Regions from separate parts of the Pedococcus sp. NPDC057267 genome, predicted to be linked through region 2. Evidence: predicted binding sites of a transcription regulator. Region 2 holds the regulator's gene; the other holds the start of a gene.
What was found. Region 2 encodes HrcA, which represses chaperone genes, less so after heat shock. Its sites were predicted from a motif close to TTNGCACTCGNNNNNNNCGAGTGCNAA; they were not measured.

Region 1 (5,167 bases), on a different contig from region 2:
ACGACGACGAACCGCCGCGCGAACGGCACGTCCTCGGCCCGGTCGGCGCTGACGTAGCCCACGCCCTCGTCGAGCTCGTACCCGTCGACGGCGGCAGTGACGGCACCCACGAGGCCCGCCCGCAGGACGGCCTTGTCCGGCTCGTAGAGCCAGGATCCCACCGCCGCGAGCGAGGCGGCCCGCTCGTGCTCCGGTGCGTCGGCCTCCGTCACGACGACGGGGGCCGCCCCGGGGCGCAGCAGCGCCGCCGTGCGACCCGGTGCCTGGGCGAGCGGACCGAACCAGACGGCGCACTCCAGCACCTCGCCGGCGAGCGAGGTCCACTGTGCCTCCGCGCCGGCCGGCAGGGCGTGGTGGGGGAAGGCGGGCGCGAGCTTCACGCCGGTCGCGGGCAGCGCGCGGGCGACCTCCTGGACCTGCTCCCAGCTCGGCGTCATGGAGTCGAGCCCGAACACCCGGCGGGTGCGGCCGTGCACGTCGGCGACCCCGGGCGTACGCCGCGCCGGGTCCAGCCACGCGCCCACCCCGCGGGCCCCCTCACCGGCCGGCGGCACGAACTCCTCGACCCGGCCCTGCACCGCGGTGGAGTCGGGCCAGTGCCGGAGGTTGACCGCGGCGATGGCGGCCGTCACCTCGTCGGCGTCGATGGCCCGGACCCGCAGGTCGAGGCCGGCCATCGCCATGGCGTCCGCCCCGATGCCGCAGCCGAGGTCGTGGACGGTGGAGATGCCGGCCCGGCGGAAGCGCTGCGCGTGCCGCGCGGCCACGGTCAGGCGGGTGGCCTGCTCGAGGCCGTCGGAGGTGAAGACCATGCCCTGGGCGAACTCGCCGAACTTGTCGACCGCGCGGGCGCGCAGCCGCGACTGGTTGAGCGCCGCCGCGACGAGGTCGGCGTCGAAGCCGACGCCGCGCAGCCGGTCCTGCAGCCCGAGCGCCTCCTTCTCGTCGTACGGCGGCAGCGACTGGAGCAGGCCCCACCCCTCGCCGGTGGTGAGGCGTCGCAGCAGGGCCAGGTCCATGCGCGGCATTGTTCCCTACCGCGCGCGAGGGACGGTCAGCGGCCTCGGCGCCACTCGTAGGGGGTCGTGGTGGTCACCTTGACCAGCCCGGACTGCTCGAGGATGGGGCGCGAGAACTCGGTCGAGTCGCTGTTGAGGTACCGCTTGCCGTGGCGCAGGGCCGACCGCGCCCGGGCCGACGTCAGCGCCCGGTAGATGCCGCGCCCCCGCCACTCCGGTCGGGTGGCGCCGCCCCAGATCCCCGCGAACTCGGTGCCCTCCACCGGCTCGAGCCGGCCGGCGCTCACGACCTCGCCGCCGGCCTCGGCCACCCACAGCTCCATGTCGTCGCGGGTCCGGAGCCGGTGGAGGACCTGCTCCTCCATCTCGGCGGCGAGCTCGGGGGAGTCGCCGAACACCTCGGCCTGCATCGCCAGCATCCGCCGCGCGTCGTCCTCGTCGGTGACCTGCCGCACGACCACTCCTTCCGGCAGGTCCACGTCGTAGGCGAGCAGCCGCGCCTCGCCGACCATGACCGACTCGGGCTCGTCGGGCACGAAGCCGCGCGCGACGAGGGCCTCGTGCAGCCCGGGGGCGTGGTCGTGGCCGCGCGTCTTCCACTCCACCCGGACGACGGACGGGTCCTGCTCGTAGTGCGCGAGGGCCGCCTCGACCCACTCCCGGACCTGTTCCCCGGTCGCAGGCCGACCGCCGGTGTCCAGGCTGCGGTAGGTGATGAAGCCACGGCCGCCGAGGTAGGTGGCGCAGTGCAGCGGCCCGATCCGCTCGACCGCGACGGCCGAGGCGACCTCGACCCGCAGCTGCTCGTCGTACGCGCCGAGCAGGGCGGCGGGGGAGTCGGTCACGGGCGAAACCCTGCCCCAGCGGACTCGGCCTGCTCAACCGGATAACGGCGCCACCGTCCGCCCTCGGCGAACGGCGCGACACGGGTTGGCACTCGAGTTGACCGAGTGCTAACAGGGTGCCTAGATTTGCCGTTGGCACTCCGGTTCGCCGAGTGCTAACGCAGGAGCCAGGCCGACCCCCGCGACGGCGGCCGAACGACTGCGACGCACAGCATCCACCTGTCCACTCCGACATTCCCGAAGGGGAGGTCACCATCGTGTCGGTTTCCATCAAGCCGCTCGAAGACCGCATCGTCGTCAAGAGCGTCGAGGCCGAGCAGACCACCGCGTCCGGCCTCGTCATCCCGGACACCGCGAAGGAGAAGCCCCAGGAGGGCGAGGTCCTCGCGATCGGTCCCGGTCGCATCGACGACCACGGCAACCGCGTCCCGCTCGACGTCAACGTCGGCGACCGCGTGATCTACAGCAAGTACGGCGGCACCGAGATCAAGCACGGCGGCGAGGAGTACCTCATCCTCTCCGCGCGCGACGTCCTCGCCGTCGTCGGCTGACGACGCACCACACACAGCACGCCCCGGCGGGCCCCGCTGGGGTCGCGCGCGGGGCGTGCTGCGTTGTGCGCAACGCACCCGTCCCGCGTATGCCGGCAGCTCGGCATACCGCCGAACTTCACTGAGAACGAAGGACTTTCATGGCCAAGACGCTGGAGTTCAACGACTCCGCTCGCAAGTCGCTCGAGCGCGGTGTCGACGCGCTCGCGAACGCCGTCAAGGTGACGCTCGGCCCCAAGGGCCGCAACGTCGTCATCGACAAGAAGTGGGGCGCCCCCACGATCACGAACGACGGTGTCACCATCGCCCGTGAGGTCGAGCTCGAGGACGCGTACGAGAACCTCGGCGCCCAGCTCGCCAAGGAGGTCGCCACCAAGACGAACGACGTCGCGGGTGACGGCACCACCACCGCCACCGTGCTCGCGCAGGCCATGGTCAAGGAGGGCCTGCGCAACGTCGCCGCCGGCGCCGCGCCGTCCGGCCTCAAGCGCGGTATCGACAAGGCCGTCGAGGCCGTGTCCGACCAGCTGCTCAAGGTCGCCCGCGAGATCGAGGGCAAGGACGAGATCGCCCAGGTCGCCGCGCTCTCCGCGCAGGACCAGACCATCGGGTCGACCATCGCCGACGCCTTCGACAAGGTCGGCAAGGACGGCGTCATCACCGTCGAGGAGTCCTCGACCGCGACGACCGAGCTCGAGTTCACCGAGGGCATGCAGTTCGACAAGGGCTACATCTCGCCCTACTTCATCTCCGACGCCGAGCGCATGGAGGCCGTGATCGAGGACGCCTACGTCCTCATCAACCAGGGCAAGATCTCCGCGATCGCCGACGTCCTGCCGGTGCTGGAGAAGGTCGTCAAGAGCGGCAAGCCGCTGCTGATCATCGCCGAGGACATCGACGGCGAGGCGCTGTCGACCCTGGTGGTCAACAAGATCCGCGGCACGTTCAACGTCGTGGCCGTCAAGGCCCCGGGCTTCGGCGACCGCCGCAAGGCGATGCTGCAGGACATGGCCGTCCTCACCGGTGGCCAGGTCATCTCCGAGGAGGTCGGCCTCAAGCTCGACCAGGCCGACCTCGACGTGCTGGGCCAGGCCCGCCGCGTCGTCGTCACCAAGGACACCACCACGATCATCGACGGCGCCGGCTCGGCCGACGACGTCACCGGCCGGGTCAACCAGATCAAGGCCGAGATCGAGCGCACCGACTCCGACTGGGACCGCGAGAAGCTCCAGGAGCGCCTCGCCAAGCTCGCCGGCGGCGTCTGCGTCATCAAGGTCGGTGCCCACACCGAGGTGGAGCTCAAGGAGAAGAAGCACCGCATCGAGGACGCGATCTCCGCGACCCGCGCGGCCATCGAGGAGGGCATCGTCGCCGGTGGCGGCTCCGCCCTCGTCCACGCCTCCTCGGTCATCGACGGCCTGGGCCTGTCCGACGACGAGAAGGTCGGCGCCGCGATCGTGGCCAAGGCCGCGGCGGAGCCGCTGCGCTGGATCGCCGAGAACGCCGGCATGGAGGGCTACGTCGCCGTCTCCAAGGTGCGCGAGCTCGAGGTCGGCAACGGCCTCAACGCCGCCACCGGCGAGTACGTCGACCTGGTCAAGGCCGGCGTCATCGACCCGGTCAAGGTCACCCGCTCCGCCCTGCGCAACGCCGCCTCGATCGCGTCGATGGTGCTCACCACCGACACGCTCGTCGTGGAGAAGAAGGAGGAGGAGCCCGAGGCCGCAGGCGGTCACGGGCACGGCCACGGCCACTGAGCCAGCCGCCTCCCGGTTCACGAGGGCCCGCTCCCACCACGGTGGGGGCGGGCCCTCGCCGTGCCCGGGCCCCGTCCGACGCCCGGGCCCTGCCGGGTGCCCGGACGGTGTGCGACATTGGGGAGGTCGCCCGGGTGCCACGGGGTGCGCGGGCGCGGCGAGGTGGTCGCGATGGAGCGGTATGCGTCCGCGCCGGGCTTCGAGGAGTACGTCGAGGCCCGCGGTGTCGACCTGCTCCGCACCGCCTGGCTGCTCGCCGGCAGCGACGAGGGCGCACGACGGCTCGTGGGGGCGACGCTCGCGCGGGCCTGGCCGCGGTGGTCGCACCTGGCCGAGGTCGGCGCGGGCTCGTACGACGTCGAGCTGCGCCGTCAGCTGGTGGAGCTGCACCGGCGCGGCCGCGGGAGACCGCACCGGACCGGGGGACGGCAGCTCCAGGGCCTGCCTGCCGGTGACCGGCGGGTGCTCGAGGAGCTGCTGGCACTGTCCCCGACCGACCGCGCACGGGTGGTCCTGGCGCTGTTCGACGGGCTCGCCGACGGCCCGCTCGCCGCGGCGCTCGACGAGCCCGTCGCGGCTGCGCGCCGCCGTCGCGAGGCCGCGGTCGACTCACTGGCGGCAGCCACCGGTCTCGACGCCCCGGCGCTCGCCGCCGCCCTCGACCGCCTGGCCCCGGCGTCCCCCTCCGTCGACGGGCTCGGCGGGGCTCCGGTCCTGCGCCCGTCCAGGGCTCGACGGCTCGTCGGGTGGGCCGGTGCGGCCGTGGCGCTGTTGGGCGCCGCCGCCGTGGCGGCTTCCGTGGCGGCCCCCCGGCTCGGGGCACCCTCACCGCCCACGCCGGTTCCCGTGCCGTCCCGCACGGCGCTCGCTTCCTCCGACTGCGAGCGGCGCCAGGACGCACCTGCCGTGCCGCCCGGGCCCGGGCTCGGGACGTCCGGCAACCCGGTCGTCGCGGTCGTGGTGTGCGCCCGGACCGACGACGACTCGGTCTGGAC
Region 2 (5,167 bases):
CGCAGCACCGCGAGCTGGCGCAGGAGCTCCTCCTGCTGCTCGTCGAGGCGGGTCGGGGTCATGACGTTGGCGTGGACGATCAGGTCGCCGCGGCCGCCGCCGCGCAGGTGCGTCACGCCGAGACCGCGCAGCGTCACCGCGTCACCGGCCTGCGTGCCCGGCTTGACCTCGAGCTCCTGGGAGCCGTCGAAGGTGTCGAGCTTCAGCGTCGTGCCGAGCGCAGCCGCGGTCATGGGCAGCTCGACCGTGGCGTGCAGGTCGTCGCCGCGGCGCTGGAAGGTCGCGTGCGGCCGGACGGACACCTCCACGTAGAGGTCGCCGGCGGGTCCTCCGCCCTGGCCGACCTCGCCCTCACCCGTGAGCTGGATGCGGGTGCCGGTGTCGACGCCCGCCGGGACCTTGATGGTGAGGGTGCGGCGGGTGCGGACGCGGCCGTCGCCGGAGCACTCGAAGCACGGGCTGACGAGCACCTCGCCGTAGCCCTGGCAGGTCATGCAGGGGCGGCTGGTCATCACCTGGCCGAGGAAGGACCGCTGCACCTGCTGGATCTCGCCCCGGCCGCCGCAGACGTCACAGGTCCGGCGCGAGGTGCCCGGCTGGGCGCCGTCGCCGTGGCAGGTGGAGCAGACGACGGCCGTCTCGACCGTGAGCTCCTTCTCGGCGCCGAAGACGGCGTCGGCCATGTCGATGTCGAGCCGGATCAGGGCGTCCTGGCCGCGGCGCTGGCGCGAGCGCGGGCCGCGCTGGGCGGTGCCGGCCCCGGCGCCGAAGAACGCGTCCATGATGTCGCTGAACGAGAAGCCCTGGCCGAAGCCCGCAGCACCGGCGGCGTACGGGTCGGCGCCCATGTCGTACGAGCGGCGCTTCTCCGGGTCGGAGAGCACGTCGTAGGCCTGGGACACCTTCTTGAACTGCTCCTCCGCCTCCGGGCTGGGGTTGACGTCCGGGTGCAGGGTGCGCGCCTTCTTGCGGTAGGCCCGCTTGATGTCCTCGGCGGTGGCGTCCCGCGAGACGCCGAGGTCCTGGTAGTAGTCGTTCACGAAGATCCTTGTCAGTGGTGCATCGACACGGTCGGGGAGCCGGCGGCGGTGACGGCCCCGCGGGAGGTGGACCCGGCGCTCACTGCGCGAGGATCCGGGAGACGTAGGTGGCGACCGCCCGCACCGAGGCCATGGTGGTCGGGTAGTCCATCCGGGTCGGGCCGAGGACGCCGAGCCCGGCGACGAGGTCTGCCCCGGTGCCGTACTCGGTGGAGACGACCGAGGTCGACTGCAGCCCGGCATACGGGTTCTCGTGGCCGATCCGCACGGAGACGGCGTCGGAGGTCTCGCGCGCGGTGCCGAGCAGCTTGAGCAGGATGACGTGCTGCTCGAGCGCCTCGAGGACCGGCCCGATGGTGAGCGGGAAGTCGGTGCCGACGCGGGCGAGGTTGGCCGTGCCGGCGAGGACGACGCGCTCCTCGCGCTCCTCGACCAGCGCGTCCTCGAGCGACTGCACGACGGCGCGGACGAGGTCGCGGTCGGCGGGCTCGAACTCCTCGGGCAGCGAGGACAGGGCCGCCGAGGCGTCCACGAGCCGCTCCCCCACGGCCCGGGCGTTGACCTTGGCCCGGACCAGCCCGAGGGTGGCCTCGCCCTCGGGCGTGGTGAGGTCCGCGGTGGTCTCGATGACCCGCTGCTCGACCCGGCCGGTGTTGACGATGAGCACGACCATGAGCCGCCGGCCGCCCATCGGCACGAACTCGATGTGCCGCACCGAGGACCGGGTCAGCGACGGGTACTGCATGACGGCGACCTGGCGGGTCAGCTGCGCGAGCAGCCGCACCGTCCGGTCGACGACGTCGTCGAGGTCGACGGCGCCCTCGAGGAAGTGGGCGATGGCGGCGCGCTCGGCCGCCGACATCGGCTTGACCGAGCTGAGCCGGTCGACGAACAGGCGGTAACCGGCGTCGGTCGGGACCCGCCCCGCGCTGGTGTGCGGGGCCGCGATCAGCCCCTCCTCCTCGAGCACGGCCATGTCGTTGCGGACCGTCGCCGCGGACACCCCGAGGTGGTGGCGCTCGAGCAGCGCCTTGGACCCGACCGGCTCGGACGTCTCGACGTAGTCCTGGACGATGGCGCGCAGCACGGCGAGGCGTCGTTCTTCGCTCATGGCGCTCCTGTCGTTCGGCTGGCACTTCGTCCGCGGGCGGGGCCGCCCGTGGCAGCTCCCCACGTTGGCACTCACACCCTCGGAGTGCCAAGTCTATGCCGTTCGGCGCGCCCCGGCCGCATCGACCGGCGCGTCCCCGCGGCCGGCCGCCGCACCCGGCATACCCTTCCCCGGTGCCCGACCGCTATGGCTCCGACGTGCTCTCCACCGACTGGCGCAAGCCCCCTCGCGGGCGCGCGACGGAGGTGGAGGCCGTGACCGGTCTGGTCGTCGAGGACGTGGAGACCGGCTGGTGCGGGGCGGTCGTCCGGGTCGAGAAGGCCGGCGGCATGCGGGTCGTCCACCTCGAGGACCGGCGGGGCCGCACCAAGGGCTTCCCGCTCGGCCCAGGCTTCCTGCTCGACGGCGCCCCGGTCGTCCTGACTCCCCCGACCGCGGCGGCGCGGGCCCAGCTCGCCGCGGCGAAGCAGGCCTCGTCGCGCACGGCCTCGGGGTCGCGCGCCGTCGAGGGCGTGCGCGCCAAGGTGGCGAGCGGGTCGCGGATCTTCGTCGAGGGCCGGCACGACGCCGAGCTCGTCGAGAAGGTGTGGGGCGAGGACCTGCGCATCGAGGGCGTCGTCGTCGAGATGCTCGACGGCGTCGACGACCTCTCCGCCGCCATCCGGGACTTCTCCCCCGGCCCCGGCCGCCGGATGGGCGTCCTCGTCGACCACCTCGTGCCGGGCACCAAGGAGCACCGGGTCGTGGAGGAGGCGCGCCGCCTGCAGCCGTATGCCGCACACGTGCGGGTCCTGGGCCACCCGTACGTCGACGTGTGGCAGAGCGTGCGACCCGAGCGGCTCGGGCTCGACGCCTGGCCGGTCATCCCCCGCGGGACCTCGTGGAAGCACGGCATCTGCGCCCACCTCGGCTGGGCGCACGACAGCCAGGCCGACATCGCCCGGGCGTGGAAGCAGATCCTCGGCACGGTCCGCACGTACGCCGACCTCGAGCCGACCCTGCTGGCCAGCGTCGAGGAGCTCATCGACTTCGTGACCGAGCCCGGGCACTGACGTCGGGGGCGCTCCTCGGGGGCGGTGGCCGCGGTCGCCGCTCAGGGTCGGCCCTGACGCTGCCCTGAGCGCACCCCGAAACCGGGACGATCCGTGGCTCCCGTGCGCTTCACTGGGTGAAGGCACCATCCACGGAGGAGAGACATGACCGCCTCACCGCAGTACCCGCAGCAACCCGCACAGCCCATGTCGCAGCAGGAGGAGAAGACCTGGGCCACCCTGACCCACGTCATCTCCGGCGTGGCCATGGTCGTCAGCGCCGGCACCCTCGGCTTCGTCGCCAGCCTGGTCATCTACCTCGTCTACCGCGACCGCGGCCCGTTCGTCCGGGCGCACGCCGCGAACGCGGTGAACGTGCAGCTGACGGCCCTCATCGGCCTCATCGTCTCGGGCGTCCTGATGATCGTGCTGATCGGCTTCGTCCTGTACCCGATCGTGGTCGTCGCCGCGGTCGTCATCCACGCGATCGCCGCCATGCGCGCCAACAACGGCGAGTGGTACGACCCGCCGTTCACCATCCGCTTCGTCAAGTGAGCCGGCCCGGGCGCACGCCCGAGTCCTAGCGCAGGCCGAGGAGCCGTCGCACGACGGTGTCGGCCAGCAGGCGGCCCTGCCTCGTCAGCACCACGCGCTGGCGGCGCAGGGCCGCTGCCCCGTCCACCAGCCCGTCGGCGATGAGACCCGCCACGGCGGTGCGGCCCTCGTCGTGCAGGTCGGCGAGGGGCAGGCCGTCGACGAGCCGCACCCCGAGCAGGACGCGCTCGTCGTAGCGCTGCTCGGCGGTCAGCGTCTCCCGGCCGTGGGCCGGGCTGACGCCGTCGGCGACCCGGCCGGCATACGCGGTCGGGTGCTTGACGTTCCACCAGCGCACGCCGCCGACGTGGCTGTGCGCGCCCGGGCCGACGCCCCACCAGTTGCCGTCGTCCCAGTAGCCCTCGTTGTGGCGGCATCGGGCGTCCAGGCGGCTCGCCCAGTTGCTCACCTCGTACCAGTCGTAGCCTGCCGCGGAGAGCACCTCGTCGGCGAGCTCGTACTTCACGGCCTCGTCGTCGTCCTCGGGCGCGGCGACCTCCCCGCGGCGGACCTGGGCGGCGAGCCGGGTGCCGTCCTCGACCACGAGGGCGTAGGCCGACACGTGGTCCGGATGCAGCGCGACGACGGCGTCCAGGCTGGTGCGCCAGTCCGCCAGGCTCTCCCCCGGCGTTCCGTAGATCAGGTCGAGGCTGACCTGCAGGCCCGCGGCGCGCGCCGCCTCGACGGCCCGGGCGACGTTGGCCGGGTCGTGGGTGCGGTCGAGGGTGTGCAGGACGTGCGGCACGGCCGACTGCATCCCGAGCGAGACGCGGGTGAAGCCGGCGTCGGCGAGGACGGCGAGCGACTCCGGCGTCACCGAGTCGGGGTTGGCCTCGGTGGTCACCTCCGCATCGTCGGCGAGCCCCCACTGCTCCCGTATGCCGTGCAGCATCCGGGCGAGGTCCGTCGCCGCGAGCATGGTGGGCGTGCCGCCGCCCACGAAGACGGTCCCGACCGCGGGGGCGTCCGCTCCGAGGACCTCGCCCGCGAGCGCCAGCTCCTTGAGCGCGGCGTCGGCGAAGGTGGAGACGCCGGCCCCGTCCGTGCCGAGCTCGAGCAGCGTGTAGGTGTTGAAGTCGCAGTAGCCGCAGCGCACGCGGCAGAACGGGACGTGCAGGTAGACCCCGAACGGCCGCTGCGCGAGGGTCGCGAGCGAGGCCTCCGGCAGCCGCCCGTCGGGCGGCGCGGGGTCGCCGTCGGGCAGGGCGCTGGGCATGGGCACCATTGTCTCAGGGCCTCCGGCACCCCTGCGCCGAGGCCGCCCGCGGCGCCACGCGGGTCCTCGTCCCACCCGTCACAGCCTGTCCGGCGTGTCCCGGCGACACGCCGGAGGCCGTCGAAAAAGGCCCTCCCACCTGCGGGAAAGCCCTTGTGGAGCCGCGGTCCGGCGA

Region 1: the regulator HrcA is predicted to act here: its motif matches at 1,950-1,976, upstream of groES (co-chaperone GroES).

Annotation. Positions count from the first base shown of each region.
Region 1 is NZ_JBHUYG010000065.1:18,075-23,241, forward strand. It holds gene ACFUC1_RS14090 (class I SAM-dependent methyltransferase) at 1-1,019, opposite strand, end outside; gene ACFUC1_RS14095 (GNAT family N-acetyltransferase) at 1,055-1,864, opposite strand; gene groES (co-chaperone GroES) at 2,122-2,415, shown strand; gene groL (chaperonin GroEL) at 2,556-4,172, shown strand; gene ACFUC1_RS14110 (hypothetical protein) at 4,344-5,167, shown strand, end outside.
Region 2 is NZ_JBHUYG010000116.1:891-6,057, forward strand. It holds gene dnaJ (molecular chaperone DnaJ) at 1-1,040, opposite strand, end outside; gene hrcA (heat-inducible transcriptional repressor HrcA) at 1,120-2,151, opposite strand; gene ACFUC1_RS18330 (DUF3097 domain-containing protein) at 2,325-3,203, shown strand; gene ACFUC1_RS18335 (DUF4870 domain-containing protein) at 3,348-3,737, shown strand; gene hemW (radical SAM family heme chaperone HemW) at 3,763-4,992, opposite strand.